Linked DNA regions of Panacibacter ginsenosidivorans. The protein of the gene in region 1 interacts with the protein of each later gene in a pairwise test. Links are inferred from orthologs where the notes say so. Each region holds a gene or a part of one and is shown in the gene's direction. Other genes may lie near its edges.

Region 1 (8,666 bases):
TTAGAGGTTGTAGTTGTTTCCCATTTCAGGTTAGCATCATATCCTTCAGGACGCAGATAGCTGTAAAAAGCATCTCCAAACTGATACTGTGCACCGGTATTAAAGCTTCGTGTATATCTTGGTAAATAAGAATAATAACCAATACCGTCCTGCTGACCTGTAACACCCCAACCCAAACGTAATTTAAGGTCACTTACGATAGTTGTGTTTTTGAAGAATTCCTCTTTCAGTTTCCAGGCTCCGGCAAAAGCAGGGAAATAACCTACGCGGTTATCTTTTGAAAACTTAGAACTGGCATCTCTTCTTATTGAAGCAGTAAGCAGGAACTTATTTGCAATTGTTACATTCAACCTTGATAAATAAGATTCAAGTCTGTATTCTGGTTTGTCTGTATAAAATGTCTGTTCCGTACCTGCAATCGTATCTTTCTTTTCTGGGTGATTAAAATCTGCAATTGGTCTGTAGCTAAATGACGGATAATTAAAAACATCAGTCACAAAATCCTGGTAACTATGCCCTACCAATAAATCAAATTTAGTATTTAGGCTTTTTAATTCCTTGGCGTAGAATAAAGAAACATCAGCTAAGGTATTTTGCTTCTTTTGTTGATAATAGGTCTTTCTTCCACCTGTTTTATAATTTGTGGCCGAAACGGAGTCAATATTATCATTACCTGATCCTTTTGCATCATCAAGTCCTAAATTAACCATCACGTGCAAGTCTGGAAAAAAATGTAATTTATAATCAAGTTGGATATTTCCAATAAGCCTATTCACAGTAGAAGTATTGTTCCTTAAGTTTAACAATCCAAGAGGATTACGGTTGGCAAGATCTATTGCACTATCAAAAACTCCTTGATGATTTAATTGTCGCCATTCAAAATAACCACCATAATAATAGCCCTCATTTTTTTGATCATAAACCGGTTGTGTTGGATCAAAATAAATAGCTGATCCTATAGCACCTTCATCGGCAAAAACGTTTTTTGTTTGGCTGCCTTTAACAACAAGGTTGACTGCTAAATGGTCATCAAAAAACTTGGGCGTAAGGCTTAACGATGATGTAAGTCTTTTGAAATTATTTGTCTTTAAAATACCATCCTGGTTCAGATAACCAAGTGAAGCCCTAAATGGCAAATTACCAATACTTCCACTTGCGCTAATATTGTTATCATATCCCATTGCAGTCTGATAGATTTGGTCCTGCCAGTTTGTATTGGCATCTCCAAGAAGATCTTTATAAGTGTTAATACCGGTTGCAGCAGCATCATTATTGATAATTGTTCTAATCTGGCCAGCATTTAGTACACCTACAGTTTTGCCTACAACACCGGCGGATGTGGTTGTATTAAAATTAAACTTCACTTTGCCTTTTGCGCCTTTTTTAGTTGTAATTATTATAACTCCATTAGAAGCCCTTGAGCCATACAATGCAGTTGCAGAGGCATCTTTCAATACACTCATTGACTCTATATCATTAGGGTTAATTGTATTCAAAAGATTAGCAGAACCTGGAAGGCCATTACTTTCAACAGGCACTCCATCAATAACAATCAAAGGATCATTACTTGCATTTAATGATGCACCACCACGAATGCGAATTTTACTGCCACCACCTGCAGAACCACCGCCTGAAGTAACCTGTAAACCTGCAACTTTACCCTGCAACAGTTGCTCTGATGAATTGTTTACACCTTTCTGAAAGTCTTTTGCGGTAACAGATGTTACAGATCCTGTAAGATCTCCTTTCTTCCTTGTTCCGTAGGCTACCACAACAACATCATTGAGGGTACTTGCAGATTGTACCAGAGATACATTCATACCGCCGCTGCCTATTAATAATTCCTGTGTGGTGTAGCCAACATACGATATAACAATCGTTGTTGCATTGGAAGGCGCATTTAATGAAAACGATCCATCTGCTTTGGTTTGGGTACCTATATTGGTTCCTTTCACCAGCACTGATGCACCTGCGATGGGCTTTCCATCTTTCAGATCCGTAACCATTCCGGTTACAACTTTATCCTGCGCTAAAGCCGGTAGGCTTACCAATACCAGCGGAAGCGCAAGCATCATAAACAATCGTTTAAAGTTCATAATGATAGATTTACTGGTTTTTATTTGTAAAATCTTAAATGCAATAAATAAAAGCAATGAAGAAGACGATATAATATGTCCATGCAGAAAGATGCTAAGCAATGTTATGGTTATACTGTTCAGTTAGTCTCATGGTTGTTAAGCAATCGTATTCTTAATTAAGGTGTAAAAAATACACATTAATTAGCAAATATGTGTATTTTTTACACAACACAAAAATTATTAGGGATATTTTTTTGCTTTGAGGAAAGGATTTTATTCTTTCAGGAAGTTTTGGCTAAACAGAAATACAGAAAAAGCTAAATTCAGGCGGGGCTTTCAGCATATCAACATTCTGAAATATCCTTAGTGGAATAATTATGCAATAACTGACTCTTTGTTCAGTAAAGCACAAAAAGGTGAAGTGTGTGACGCAACGAAAGCTCAATAGTATTACAAATGGCCGGATCAAAAAATTACTAAAAATCTATACCGCTCCATTTTTTCTTGGTATGCTTGTACTTGTTAAAGTCAAACTGGTAAAGCTTTCCAGGCCTGTGTGGCACATCATCTTCAAATTCCCCGGTATCAATTAAGAAGTCCATAGCAAAAAATTTCTTCCTGAAATTTCTCCTGTCCATCTTTATATCAAGAATGGCTTCATAAAGATTTTGAAGTTCCCGAAGCGAGAATTTCTCGGGCAACAGGTTAAAGCCAAGCGGGTGCTCCTGTATACGTTTCTGCAGCCAGGCGTAACATTCATCCATGATCTCTTTATGGTCAAAAGCCATATCCTGTATGCTTTTCACGGAATGCCAGTGCAGTTCATTATCCATCCTGCTAAGTTGATGGTGTTCAATATTCAACAGTGAACAATAAGCCACCGTAAGCACACGCCCACCAGGATGGCGGTCTGGCCGGCTGAATGTTTTTACCTGTGCCAGGTATACATCATCCATACCCGTACGCTCTTTCAATACACGGTATGCTGCGTCATCCAGCATTTCATTATCGTCGGCAAAATCACCAAGTAAAGACCATTTATCATGAAACATTTCAAGGTCACTGCGTATCAGCAATACCTTCAGTTCATTTTCATCAAACCCAAAGATCACGCAGTCAACAGTTATAGGTACACGCGGATACGATTCTACCAGTTTCCTGGCATCGTTTATAAGTCCATCTTCCTTTTTGCGTAGTTCAGTAATAACAGCGGGTTCTTTTTTCATACTGGCAAATTTCAAAGCAGTTTATTAGTAAGCAGGCATACTTTCCAAAGCCCGAAAGTAAAATATTTTTACAAATGTGTAAAAATAACACTTTAAAAATTCAGGGAGATTTTTGTACCCGCTCATGAATAACTGTGAGATTTCCGTTGCGTCGCACACTTGTACATTTTGTTATTTATGCAGCATGATAAAACATGTTCCCAAATTTCAACTTCCGTTAAGCAACGATTCTCTTTTATCTTTATCGCAGTATAATTATCGCTTATGTACACCACTGAACAAACGAAAGAATTACAAACCGCTACCCATACATTTTTAAAACATGCTGCCTCAGTTGAAGATATTGATGCGCTTAGAAATGTATTACGCTTCCATGAATATCGCTATTACGTTCTTAATGATCCGCTTCTTGCAGATGTGGAGTACGACAAGTTATATAAACAGCTTGAACACATAGAAAAGCAACATCCTGAACTGGTAGCCAAAGACTCTCCTACGCAAAGAGTAGGCAGCACATTAAATGCAGCATTCCCTACTGTTCAGCATTTGGTGCCCATGCTTAGTCTCGATAATAGTTACAACGCAGAAGACCTTTACGATTTTGACCGCAAAGCAAGAGAACTTACGGGACTTGATATAATTGAATATTGTGTGGAACCAAAGTTCGATGGTGCAAGCATTTCACTCATTTATGAGAATGATATACTTGTGCGGGGTGCCACACGTGGTGATGGTGTGGAAGGTGAAGATATTACCACCAACATCAAACAAATAAAATCAATTCCTTTATCTGCACCATTTTCAAAATTCGGTGTGCAACAGGTTGAAATACGTGGCGAGATCATTCTTACAAAAGATGTTTTTAAAAAGTATAATGAAAGCCTTGCAGAGCAAGGCCTGCCACCACTTGCTAATCCACGCAATGCAGCCAGTGGAAGCCTTAGACAAAAAGATCCCAAAAATGTAGCGAAAAGAAATCTTGATGCTTTTCTCTATCACATCAGTTATTATACAACAAGAGATGGTCATGTTCAATCGAGTGATGGAATACAAAATGATAATCTTCCAAAGCATAATAAATATTTGCAAACACATGGTGGCTCTTTAGATATGTTATGGGAATGCGGTTTTCGTGCTCCAAAAAAAGAAAAGCTTATCCTGAATGGCATTGATGAAGTAATAAAACATGTACACGATTTTGAAGAAATGCGCGACACACTTCCTTATGAAATAGACGGCATGGTAGTTAAAGTAAACGACTTTGCATTACAGGATAAAATGGGCATGACCACGCATCATCCACGCTGGGCAATTGCATTTAAATTCAAGGCAAGACAAGCCACAACAAAATTAAAAGCAGTAGAATTCCAGGTTGGCAGAACAGGTGCGGTAACGCCTGTTGCAAAACTTGAACCCGTTCACATTGGCGGTGTAACAGTTTCCAGTATTTCTGTACACAATGAAGATTATATAAAAGAAAAAGACCTCAAAATTGGCGATAATGTATTGATCGAAAGAGCAGGTGATGTTATACCGCAAATTGTAAAATCACTACCGGAATTAAGAACCGGTCATGAACACAATATTCATTTTCCAAAAAAATGTCCTGTTTGTGCAAGTGAATTATTTAAAGAAGAGGGTGAAGCTGTCTGGCGTTGCATAAACATTGATTGCCCTGCACAGGTTGTGGAACGCATCATACATTTCGTAAGCAAAGATGCAATGGACATTAAGAATTTTGGAGAAGCCAACGTGCGTAAATTTTACGAACTCGGATTGCTTAAAGATGTGCCCGGCATTTATAAATTAGACTTTGCAGCAATAAGCAAACTGGAAGGCTTTGGAAAAAAATCAATTGATAATTTACAAACTGCTATAGAAGCTTCAAAAGAACAACCATTGCATCGTTTGGTGTATGGTCTGGGCATTCGTTTTGTTGGCGAAACTACTGCAAAAACATTGGCCAATGCTGTGGATGACATCAACGATTTTACAAATAAAACAGAAGAAGACTTGCAGCAACTGGAAGATATTGGCGTAAAGGTTGCACAAAGTATTTATCGTTTTTTTCATAATGAGCAGAACCTGAAAATACTTGATGAACTAAGAGCATTAGGTTTACAAATGAAGAACCAGAAGAAAACATCAACAGGTGATTCAACACTTAAAGAACAAACTTTTCTTTTCACCGGCACACTTACTAAACTTAAACGCAGCGATGCTGAAGCAATGGTAGAAGACCATGGCGGTAAAATTGTAAGCGGCGTTAGCAGTAAACTCAATTACCTTGTTGTGGGCGAAGATGCAGGTAGCAAATTAGAGAAAGCAAAAAAGATAAACACCATTCGCATTATTTCAGAAGATGAATTTTTAAGTCTCATCAATAAATGATTTTATGAGCCCGGCTTCTGAATATGTATTAAACATCGTTGCGTCGCACACTTGTACTTTCTTATCAATGTTCAGCAATGAACAAACGCCGAAGAGTGCGACGCAACAAAAGTTTTATAGCAGCACTTTAGTTGGGCTCACAAAAATTCTACAATCACTAAGCAACTACTGAAGGATTGTTTTTACCACAGACTTTTCTTTCTGCTACTGCTTCTGCCGCCAAGACCAAGCGCACCTAACAAACTGCGTGTAATAACAGAAGCTGCAGTACGCTCTACCTGTTTTACCGCGGCGCTATCAAAGAAACTTTTTTCTTTCGGCTGGCTTTTTTGTTCTTTCGCCTGTTGCTTCGCCTGCTCCTGCTCTTCCTGCTGTTGTTGTGTTTTCTTTGCGGCCTCTTCTAATTTTTCATTGAGAATTTCATAAGCACTTTCACTGTCAACTGTGCGGTTGTATTTATTGGCCAGTTTGCTTTTACTGATAAGTGCATCAATTTCTACATCACTTAAAATATCCATACGGCTGCGTGGCGGACAAAGCATGGTGTGCACCAGTGGCGTAGGAATTCCTTTTTCATTAAGCACGGTAACAAACGCTTCACCGGTTCCCATTTGCGTAAGCAAGTCTTCTGTTTTATAAAATTCAGTTTCGGGAAAATTTTCAGCGGCCTGCTTGATCGTTTTCCTGTCTGTCGCTGTAAATGCACGCAATGCATGCTGCACTTTTAATCCAAGCTGGCTAAGGATCGAAGCCGGAACATCCTGCGGGTTTTGCGTGCAGAAGAAAATACCAATGCCTTTTGAGCGTATCAGTTTTATTACGGTTTCAATATTCTTCAGCAATGCATCTGTTGCTTCTTCAAATAATAAATGTGCTTCATCAATAAACATGATGAGTTTTGGTTTATCCATATCTCCTTCTTCCGGGCATGTTGCATATAACTCCGCAAGCAACTGCAACATAAACGTAGAAAATAATTTCGGCCTGCTCTGCATATCTGTAACACGCAAAATATTTATCATACCATGACCATCATCACTGATGCGCATCAGGTCATCCACTTCAAAACTTGGCTCACCAAAAAATATATCGGCGCCCTGTTGCTGCAGTTCTACTACTTTGCGCAGGATAGTGCCGGTTGATGTAGAAGAAATACTGCCATATAATTTTGTCAGTTCATCTTTACCTTCGTTGCTGGCAAACTGTAACACTTTTATAAAATCTTTCAGATCCAGCAGTGGCAATTTATTATCATCACAATATTTAAAAAGCATGGCAACAAGCCCGCCCTGCGTATCATTCAGGCCAAGAATTTTGCTTAACAATATTGGACCAAATTCACTTACGGTTGCTCTTAAGCGTACACCCTTTTCATTGCTTAGTGTCATCAACTCTACCGGAAATGCAGTCGGTTTATAATTTACATTTAAAAGTTTGCAACGTTCTGTGATCTTATCATTCAACGTTCCTGCAGCAGCAATACCACTAAGGTCACCTTTTATATCCATCATTACAACAGGCACACTTGCATCACTTAAAAATTCAGTAAGCAACTGCAATGTTTTTGTTTTACCCGTTCCTGTTGCGCCCGCTATCAAGCCATGTCTGTTCAACATTTTCAGTGGAATAAAAACATCTGCACCTGGCACCACATTTCCATCCAGCATAGCACAGCCGATCTTTACATGTTCGCCTTTAAAACTATACCCATCTTTTACAGCAGCAGAGAATTGATCTTGTGTTGGCATTATAAAAGTTTTGGGAAAGTTAGGAGATTAGAAAATGTGAGAGAAATTTTTTGTACCGGGCTGTTGAATAGTTAGCATCGGCTGTTGCGTCGCACTCTTGTGCCATAAAATAATTTATCAGCATTTAAATTATACAACAAACCTAATAATATCATCTTTTACTTCAACATTATACCTGCTATCTTTCTGTTTTATAAAATCAGTTAGTTGTTGAATAGTTGGATAATCTCCTTCACCGTTAAAACATCTTGCATCATCAATCAATAAAATATGATCAAATTTTTTGTTGCTGAATATTGCATCAAGCTCTTCAAAGATCGGGCAGTCCTTATCACCTTTTGCTGTTATTCCTGCGGAGTAATGACCGTCAAGCCAGAATATGGCTGGTTCATTTATATTTTTCAAAATTGATGGCAGCACCTGCCCGCTATCTCCCTGCACGATGGTTATATTTTTATCATTGCTAAATCTTCTTTGCGCTTTCTCAAAAAGATCAGCACTTAACTCAATCGAAATTATTTTTTTGAAAAGCTTTTTTTGCGCTTCAACCATATCGCCCTTGTAAGTGCCGGTTTCCACTAAAATATTATTGCTGCATTTTTTTTGATACCATGCTATTGTATGTTGCTTTATAATATGTGGCGGTGGTGCCGGGCGGCCATTTTGTTTCCAGGTTTTGAGTTCCTGCCTGAGCTTATTATTATAGATCTGCTTTCGTATATTGTTTAGTAAAATTGGCGGAACCAATGGCTTCAAAATTTTTTTTATACTTGCTTTCATGTAATATTTTTCCTGCTTAACGATTTAAAACTAATTTATTTACAGCAGTTATAAAATGTTGCTATCAAAAAGTTGCCACACATACAAACCGCACAAGCGTGCGACGCAACGAAAGCTTAATACCTGTTCAAAAGCCCGGTCCATAAATTTTAGAATTCAAGATCTATTTATGCTTATTCTGCCGTAATTGTAATTACTATTTTTTTGAGTAACTTTCGAGAAACAATTCCCTATTATGAAATCTTTTCTGCTTGTGTTGCTTGCCGCCATATTGCTGTCATCAACATATATCTATAACAATACAACACAAAATAAGATCAGTAACGCAAAAGCATTACAAAATGTAGCTTACAAAAAAAGATTGTCTTTTAGTTGCAGTCCAAACCTTGCTGCCATTGATTTCGATGATTCAACAACTGTTATTCCATTGCTGGAAGGATGGG
Region 2 (9,212 bases), 1.9 Mb from region 1 along the record:
TTTTAAATTGGGATGATGCGTTAATTGATTCCATACTTTTTTTAATTCATGAAAGCCATTTACTAAAATATTATGTTCCGGATGTCCGTCGGATGCTTTTGAGGGCGGCAGCCTTTTAAAAGTAATTTGCGCAAAGCCTGCCCACCATATGCCAACTAATAAAAAAGAAATACGCACCGGCCATGAACCCAGACCCCAGTTCATAGTATCATTGAGTGTTACAAAAGCAAGACTTAATATCATCAGTATTACACTACCGGTATAACCAAGTGCGAAACCTTTTGCACTGATCCTGTCCTGGTCTTCTTCTGCGGCAACCTCCGGCAAATAAGCATTGTAAAATACAATACTGCCGCAATAACCAATAGAAGCTACTATTGAGAGAAACAGGCCGAATTCAATATTGTCCTTTGTAAAGAAAAACATTAAGCTGCAGGCCAGTGAACCGAGATAACAAAAGAACTTCATGAAAGCGATCTTATTTCCTTTATAGTCTGCAATAGAAGAAAGAATCGGTGATAAAATAGCAATGATGAGAAATGATAAGGCAATTGCATAAGATGCCAGTGAATCCCTGTAATAGGATCTTCCCAAAATTTCTACCTGCTCAGGTGCTATAGCTGTAAAGTATGCAGGGAAAAACGTGGATGTGATCACAAGGCTATAAACACTGTTAGCCCAATCGTACATGGCCCATCCGTTGATTACTTTTTTTGAAGCGGTTTGCATGGGGTTTATTTAATAAAAAATGTCCCGCTTATATGCGGGGGCAGAAAATTAAGCATTTTATATTTATTATATGCGCCTGTTGCAGTTGCTGCATACTGAATTGAACGTACAAGCGTGCGAAGCAACAGGTGGTTCATTACAGTTCAGCTGCTTGGCCCACAAAAAAATCCCGGTAATTACCGGGATTCAATATTGTACTTTTAAATTATTATTATCTTATCTGGTTCATCTTTACCATAAGCAGGAAGATCAAACCTGCACAGATCCTGTACCATCCAAAAAAACGAAAGCCATGTTTTTTCAGAAAATCAACAAAGAAACGCATCGTTAAAAATGCAATAACGAAAGCTACGACATTGCCAACAAGCAGCGATTTTAAGTTGGCTGAATTATGTAATGCTTCAGGATGAAGTTTCAGTATTTCCCATAGTTTATAACCGGTTGCTGCAGCCATGGTTGGTACGGCGAGGAAGAAAGAAAACTCAGCTGCCAGTTTCCTTGATAATTTTTGCTGCAAACCACCTATGATAGAAGCTGCAGAACGGCTTACACCCGGTATTAACGCAGCGCACTGGCACAGACCTATAATAATTGCATTCTTAAACGTAATATCTTTCTCTTCTTTTACAGCCACTTTATAAAACATGTTGTCAATAAAGAGCAGTATCACACCACCCCCAAGAATTGCTAATGCAGTATAAGTAGGATCCATCAGCAATTCATCAATCGTATTGCTCAGTAATTTTCCAAATATTAAGGCGGGTATCACACCCACAATAAGTTTTGCATAAAATTTCCAGCTTTTGAAATTGATGAACTTGCGCCAGTATAAAACTACAACAGCCAGGATAGCACCCAGTTGTATCGCTATTTCAAAAAATTTAGTAAAGTCTTCTTTTCCAATTCCCATAAGAGAACTTACCATTACCATGTGCCCTGTTGAAGAAATAGGCAAAAACTCAGTAAGGCCTTCTACTATGGCTAATACTACTGCTTGAATGGTGGACATATTAAGTGTGTTGGTGGTTTATCAGTTATTTTTTGGATAGATGGTGCATGGGGTAAAATGCATTCTAAGATTTGTTTGCAGCTTGTTTTGGTGATTTGAAGATCGCATATACTTCAATAAGTAAACCGAGTACTATTAAAATGGGAGCGATAGTAATTCTTGTTGTACTGTACACTACGTTGTAATCAAATACGGCCGGGTTCTCATTTTTGCCGCCGGACATCAGTACCATACCCAGCAAAATAACCACAGCGCCAATGATCATCCATGTATAGTTATCCTTTGTAAACAATGTTGGTAAAGGTTTTTGCTTCTGATCTGTCATGCTGCGTTATTTAAAGGGCTGCAAGATAATGTAATAATGTTTAAAAAATCAAACACTGCGTTAAGCCCTATTTAAAATGAAATAAATTATACTTAGTTATGCCTTGGTTTTGTTCAAAGTCTTACATAGACCAACTGTTGTCACACAGGTTTAATAAAGCTCGTCGAGTTTCATTTTCAAATATTTGATTACGCTTCTGTGTGTGCTGAAAAGCGAAATACCTACACCTAAAATGATCATTCCGCCAAATAGGATCAGGTTTAGTTGTATATCTCTTATGGCTGCCAACCATGGTATCAGGCTTTCCAGCCAGGTTATAAGACCAAGCAAAATAGCAATGGCTATGCCTGCACTTATAAGCCCGTTAATAATCGCTCTTATATCCATTGGCTTGCTTATAAAATCCCTTGTGGCACCCACCATTTGCATGGTTTTTATTAAGAAACGGTTGCTGAACATAGCAAGCCTTATGGTATTATCAATACTAAATATCACGATCACGCAGAGCACAACGGAAATAACAATAAATGCAATGCTGAAAATTTTTGTCTTCTCACTAATGCTGCTTACTAACACTTGTGGGTATTGCAGGTCTGTTATCTGATTACCATAAGTGCCCATCAGTAAAGTGGAAATCTTAGTAAGGCTGTCCGGATTTACATAGTCAGCCTTTGCAAAAAAATCAATGCTTTCAGGCAATGGATTTACATCCAGTATCTTTCCCCAGTCTTCATTGTTGTCTTTATTCCACAGGTCTTTTGCAGCGTCCTTATCTATATATTTAACGTCTTTGGCAAAGGGTTGTGCAGCAATGAACTGCTGTATCTGTGCAATGGTATCTTTATTTTGTGTACGCAGGTATGCACTTATGCGAATATCTTCTTTAAAAGTGTTGCCCACTTTGCTAAAGTTCAGCAGCATCCATCCCATTACACCCATAATTACCAGCACCAATGCCACACCAACAATGCTGTAAATATAATTGGGCTTGCTGCGCCTTAGTGATGATGATTTCCCTGTTTCCGCCATAATTTAAATTTAATGGATTATGTACAGCTACTGCATGCCGCGCAAATTTAGGGGATTCGCTTACATTTGCACTCACACTTAACGATAGTTTTAACGGCTTATTATGTTGGTTATGAATTTTATGAAACCAGCAGCAGCCTATTAGGCATCGCCTGTTGTGTCACTCACTTGTACGTTCGGAAATCTTTTCAGCCACGAGCTTCGGGCCATGAGCTGCAAGCAAAGGCTATTAGCTCGCAGCTAACAGCTCGCAGCTATTCTTTAGTACAAGAGTGCGACGCAACGGAAGTATCATAAGCGTTATTCAGCCGGGTTCAAAAAATATAACAATAAAATTATTCCCTTGAGGGATGGACTTATGGAATACAATTTTGGCAGTATAGAAAAGAAATGGCAAAGCAAATGGAAGAATGATGGTGCCTATAAAGTACCAAACGACTCTTCCAAACCGAAATATTATGTGCTTGACATGTTTCCTTACCCAAGTGGTGCCGGCTTGCATGTGGGGCACCCGCTGGGTTATATAGCCAGTGATATTTTTGCACGTTTCAAAAGATTGAAAGGTTACAATGTGCTGCACCCGATGGGGTATGATGCATTTGGTTTACCAGCAGAACAATATGCCATAGAACATGGAGTGCACCCTGCTGACAGTACCAAACAAAACATTGAAAATTTCCGCAGTCAACTGGATAAAATTGGTTTTTCTTTCGACTGGGACAGGGAAGTAAAAACCTCTGATCCATCATACTATAAATGGACGCAATGGATATTTCTGCAACTTTTCAAAAGTTTTTACAATCGGAAAAATAACAAAGCGGAAAGTATTGATGTGTTGATTGCTGCTTTTGAAAAAGAAGGCAATAAAAATCATCCTGTTCCCAATTCAAACTACCAGGTTCCCAATCAAAAAGGCAATCAGTTCAGCGCAGAACAGTGGAAGGGCTTTGATGAGTTTACACAACAAGGCATATTAATGGAGTATCGTCTTGCTTATTGCGGTTACGGAGAAGTGAACTGGTGCGAAGCTTTGGGAACTGTATTGGCCAATGACGAAGTTGTAAATGGTGTAAGTGAGCGTGGTGGTTATCCTGTAGTAAAAAAGAAATTGCGTCAATGGTATTTGCGCATTACAGAATATGCTGATCGCTTACTGGAAGGTCTTGAAAGAGTAGAATTCAGTGAAGCGATGAAAGAAATGCAGAGCAACTGGATCGGTAAAAGTTATGGTGCAGAAATTGAATTCAGTGTGCATGACAGCGCTGAAAAATTAACTGTTTATACCACAAGACCAGATACCATTTTTGGTGTTGACTTTATGGTAGTAGCACCAGAGCATGAGATCATTGAAAAGATCACCACGGCCAAATATAAACAGGACGTGGAAGATTATATAGCTTACGTAAAAAACCGCAGTGAAAGAGAGCGCATGGCTGAGAAAGCCATCAGTGGTTGCTTTACCGGCGCGTATGCAATTAACCCGCTTAACTATCGTGAAATTCCCATTTACATTAGCGAATATGTATTGGCCGGTTATGGTACAGGCGCTATTATGGCGGTGCCTTGTGGAGATGACAGGGATTTTCGATTTGCCAAACATTTCGGTATAAATATTACCAATATTCTTGGTGATAAATTCAACGGGGAAGAAGCCAATTCGACTTATGATGCAGAGCTGGTAGAAAGCGATTTTCTTACCGGTATGCTGATGCGTGATGCAGCAGAAGTGGTGATCACAGACCTGGAAGGCTGGGGCAAAGGCAAACGCAAAGTGAATTATAAAATGCGTGACGCGGCATTTAGTCGGCAAAGATATTGGGGTGAACCTTTTCCAATAAAATGGGAAAAAGGTGTTGCTATTCCATTAGATGAAAGCGAACTGCCACTTGAATTACCACATGTAGAAAGTTATAAACCCGGACCGGAAGGAGAGGGGCCTTTGGCAAATATTCCTGAATGGACAGCACAGCATTTAGAAACGAATACAATGCCTGGTTATGCTGGTTCTTCCTGGTATTTTTTACGTTATATGGACCCGCATAATGACGGGGTTTTTTGTGATAGAAAAGTAAGTGATTACTGGGGGCAGGTTGACTTATATATAGGCGGTACTGAACATGCAGTTGGGCATTTATTGTATAGCCGCATGTGGACTAAAGTGTTATTTGATCTTGGTTTGATTGGTCATGATGAACCTTATAAGAAGTTGGTGAACCAGGGAATGATACAGGGAAAATCATTTTTTGCAGATTACATTTTTGCTTTAAGTGTTCATGATAAAACTAGAAGAGTTTTTACTAGCTCGTATAATACTGCAAAAGATTACAAACAAAAGTTTAATAATGAGGGGATAGATTATGAGATAGTAGAAGCGCAAACTGGAACTAATCGAATTCAATACGCACATAAATATATTGATAGTAAAAATCGCATTACTGAAGATGAGTATAAAAAATTAGTTGACTCTGAAATGAAGTTTGGAAAGCAAGTTGGAGAAGCGCTGATAAATGCCGTTATATGGGAAAAAGATTTAACTGAAGAAGGAAAGAGATATTTCTATTGTCAACTTGAAATAGAAAAAATGTCTAAATCTAAATTCAATGTAGAAAACCCTGATGACTTAGTTAAACAATATGGCGCCGATACTTTCCGCATGTATGAAATGTTTTTAGGCCCAGTAGAACAAAGCAAACCATGGGATACCAAAGGCATTGAAGGTGTGCACCGATTCTTACGCAAACTCTGGCGTTTGTTCTATGATGAAATGAAAGGCAAAGTATGGAATACAGACAAAGCAACAGATGCAGAATTAAAAGTGTTGCACAAGACCATTAAGAAGATTGAAGATGATACAGAACGTTTTTCTTTCAACACAGCGGTAAGTGCATTTATGGTTTGTGTAAATGACCTGCATGATTTGAAATGCTACAAAAAAGAAGTGCTTGAATCTTTGCTGATATTGCTTACACCTTATGCGCCGCATGTATGCGAAGAGTTGTGGAGCCAGCTGGGAAAAACAACAAGTATACTGGATGCAAGCTATCCCAAATTTGAAGGAAAATATTTGGTAGAATCTTCGAAAGAATACCCGGTGAGTGTAAATGGTAAATTGCGTACCACATTGAATCTTGCTTTAGACCTTGAACAAAAAGAGGTGGAACAAATGGTATTACAAAATGAGGTGATAAAAAAATGGCTGGATGGAAACCAACCCAGGAAGATCATTTATGTAAAAAATAAAATGATCAATGTGGTGATATAAATAAGATGCTTAGAAATAAAAAGCTGTTACAGATTTTGTAACAGCTTTTTTGTTATGAGCCCAACTGTATCGCTTTATGATGCTTTTGTTGCGTCGCACTCTTGTACTGTTGATGCCCCCATCCCCTAAAGGGGAGTTAAGAAATGCAGATTGCAAAGCCCCTTCAGGGGTTTGGGGCACAAGTGAGTGACACAACGAAGATGCCATAGAAAAACCAAAGCCGGTAAAATAAAAAGTAAAATTTACTTCACAGACATAGTGTATTTGCCTGCTGCGTTTACAATATCTTTTATATCGAAAGGTTTTGGAATCACGGCGTCGGCGCCGCATGATTCACCTATTTCATGCAAGTTCCTGTTTGCTGAAATAAGTACTACGGGTATAGATGCGGTTTCTGTTCTGCTTTTTAGCATGCGGCATATTTCGCTCCCATCACTGCCTGACATGCGGATGTCGAGAAAGATAAGATCAGGAAATTCCTGTAACGTCTGCAGCGATCTGCCATCAGGAGAAGTCATTACTTCATAGCCACGACCTTCCAGTATAATGGTGAGTACTTCCAGTATATCAGGATCATCATCGGCTATGTATACTTTTTTCCTGCTCATGTTAATTATTTATTGGAAGACTAAAACTGAATACGGACCCTTTGCCTTTTTCGCTTTTCATCCATATTTTGCCGTTCTGTCGTTTTATTATTTCTGCTGATATATAAAGCCCCAAACCTAAACCGGGAAATGTAGTTACATGGGCTTCTGTCTCTCTGTAAAAACGTTCAAATACATATTGCTGGTTTTCTTTTGCTATTCCAATTCCAAAATCTGTAACGCTGCAAATAGCCTTATCTTTTGTTGAAGTTAGCGAAATGATCACTTTATCTGCATCGGGGGAATATTTTATAGCATTTGTCAGCAAATTGGTTAAAACCTGTCCGGTTCTCTCTCTGTCCCCAATAATTGAACCATTCCATGCCTTGTCCTGAATTATAATTTTTTTGCTGGTGGTGATACTAATTTGCTCTACTACCTCGTAAATAAGCTCATTGAAATTAAACTCAATATTCTGGAACTTCATTTTGCCGCCCTCCATCCTCGTTACATCAAGCAGATCTTGTACAAGCAGGTTAAGTTTGTTAATCTGCGATACCATTTTTTGCAACAGCACAGCAGACGTATTGTCTTCGGCCTGTACAGCCCGCTGATGAAGGAATTGTGCAAATCCTTTTACTGAAGTTAGGGGTGTTTTTAATTCGTGCGTTACTATGCCCATGAATTCATCTTTGCGCTGTTGTTCATTTTTTTCCTCAGTTATGTCCATAATTGTCCCCAACATGCGTATAGGAATTTTATCAGCATCATAAATTACACGGCCCTGTGTTCTTATCCAACGTGTTGTTTCATCTTCTCTTATAACACGGGCTTCATAAAAATAAAATCCTGTTTTAATAGCATTGGAAAAGGCCTTTTCTACAACAGGTTTCAGGTCTTCAGGATGAATATGTTGCCGCATTTGCGGGTGTGTGATCTTTGCCGTTGGTGGATAACCAAATATTTCTGCCAGCCTTGGGGTATAGATAATATCAAGTGTTTGCAGGTTAAGATCCCATGAACCCATGTTGGTGTATTCGAGGGCCATATTTAAACGCTGCTCACTGTTTGCCAGCCGCTGTATGGCCAGCTTACCTTCAGTAATATCGTGTGTTACGCCGATCATCTTTAATGCATTATTATATGCATCATAGGTTCCTTTCCCTGAAACCCTTATCCAGTGCGGGCTGCCATCGGGCCAGGTAACACAATACTCGCCATTGTAAACAGTATGATTTTTAATGGCCTTTTCTATAGCTTGTTGCACATAATCTTTATGAGCAGGGATGATCATTTTTAGAAGATCTGCAAAATTAAAATCTGCATTGGGCGGCAAACCGTAATTTGCTTTGCATTGCGGCGTACAATTCATTTCGCCGGTAGAAATATCCAATTCATAAGAACCCAGCTTACCTGCTTCCAGGGCAATTTCGAGCCGTTGATTTATTTTTTGCAGTTCCCTTTCACTCTCTTCAATTTTTCTTCTTGCCTGCACCTGTTGAGTAACATCATATCCGGTCACTAATACATCGGGCTCTGTTGCTTTATAACTCTGTAATCTTTTAAAAATAAAATTGATGTAAATTTTTTTCAATTCACCATTCACTTCAATATGAACAGGGCGTTCGTTACCCTTATAGGTGTTACCTGTTTCATACACCTCTTTAAGTATTTCCAGGTAAGGCTGGCCTTTTAATTCGGGTAATGCAGCAATCAATGGTTTTCCGATAACACTGCTGTCTTTACCCCATAATACCAACACCGCGTCGTTTGCAATTTCTACAATATGGTCAGGGCCATGCAGCAATGCCTTTGGTACTGGTGCTTCCTGTATTAGGTTACGGAAATGTTTTTCACTTTCCTCTATCTTCTGCAATGCATTTTTTTCATTGGTAATATCTTCCGTAGTACCAAGTAATCTAACTGGTGTACCATTTTCATTAAAAAAGAATTTAGCATCCATTTTCATCCAGTGAATGCTGCCATCATCCCACCTTATTCTTACTTCATAATTTAAACGCCCATTCTGAAGTGCGGTTGCATAAGCCATGTTGCGCCCAGGCAGGTCCTCCGGAAGCATTCTTGCAACACCTTCTTCCCGGGTTATTGCTTTTGCAGATCCAAAGATTTCATAAAAACGCGGAGAACAATATATTGCTCCTGTGGCAAGATCAAGATCAAAGGTCCCCAATTCACCGGCTTCTACTGCAAGACGAGCTCTTTCTTCAGCATCTTCAAGGTTTCGTTTAGCACGTGCCAGCTCTGTTATAT

The links.
Region 2: the proteins of ligA (region 1) and FRZ67_RS16410 interact in binary tests that used the Escherichia coli proteins (3 or more experiments, as listed by UniProt). The link is inferred for Panacibacter ginsenosidivorans from one-to-one orthologs.

Annotation. Positions count from the first base shown.
Region 1 is NZ_CP042435.1:2,001,318-2,009,983, forward strand. Bases 3,241-6,131 are described here. They hold ligA (NAD-dependent DNA ligase LigA), read left to right. Parts: upstream 3,241-3,568; coding sequence 3,569-5,695; downstream 5,696-6,131. Other genes in these bases: FRZ67_RS08305 (NUDIX hydrolase), read right to left, coding at 3,241-3,304; FRZ67_RS08315 (helicase HerA-like domain-containing protein), read right to left, coding at 5,878-6,131. Also shown: FRZ67_RS08300 (SusC/RagA family TonB-linked outer membrane protein), read right to left, coding at 1-2,096; more of FRZ67_RS08305, read right to left, coding at 2,555-3,240; more of FRZ67_RS08315, read right to left, coding at 6,132-7,443; FRZ67_RS08320 (class I SAM-dependent methyltransferase), read right to left, coding at 7,573-8,223; FRZ67_RS08325 (tetratricopeptide repeat protein), read left to right, coding at 8,459-8,666. UniProt on the Escherichia coli protein: DNA ligase that catalyzes the formation of phosphodiester linkages between 5'-phosphoryl and 3'-hydroxyl groups in double-stranded DNA using NAD as a coenzyme and as the energy source for the reaction.
Region 2 is NZ_CP042435.1:3,902,820-3,912,031, forward strand. Bases 3,118-6,554 are described here. They hold FRZ67_RS16410 (leucine--tRNA ligase), read left to right. Parts: upstream 3,118-3,450; coding sequence 3,451-6,354; downstream 6,355-6,554. Outside these bases: FRZ67_RS16390 (MFS transporter), read right to left, coding at 1-729; FRZ67_RS16395 (undecaprenyl-diphosphate phosphatase), read right to left, coding at 941-1,738; FRZ67_RS16400 (DUF3098 domain-containing protein), read right to left, coding at 1,803-2,063; FRZ67_RS16405 (cell division protein FtsX), read right to left, coding at 2,214-3,092; FRZ67_RS16415 (response regulator), read right to left, coding at 6,597-6,962; FRZ67_RS16420 (PAS domain S-box protein), read right to left, coding at 6,964-9,212.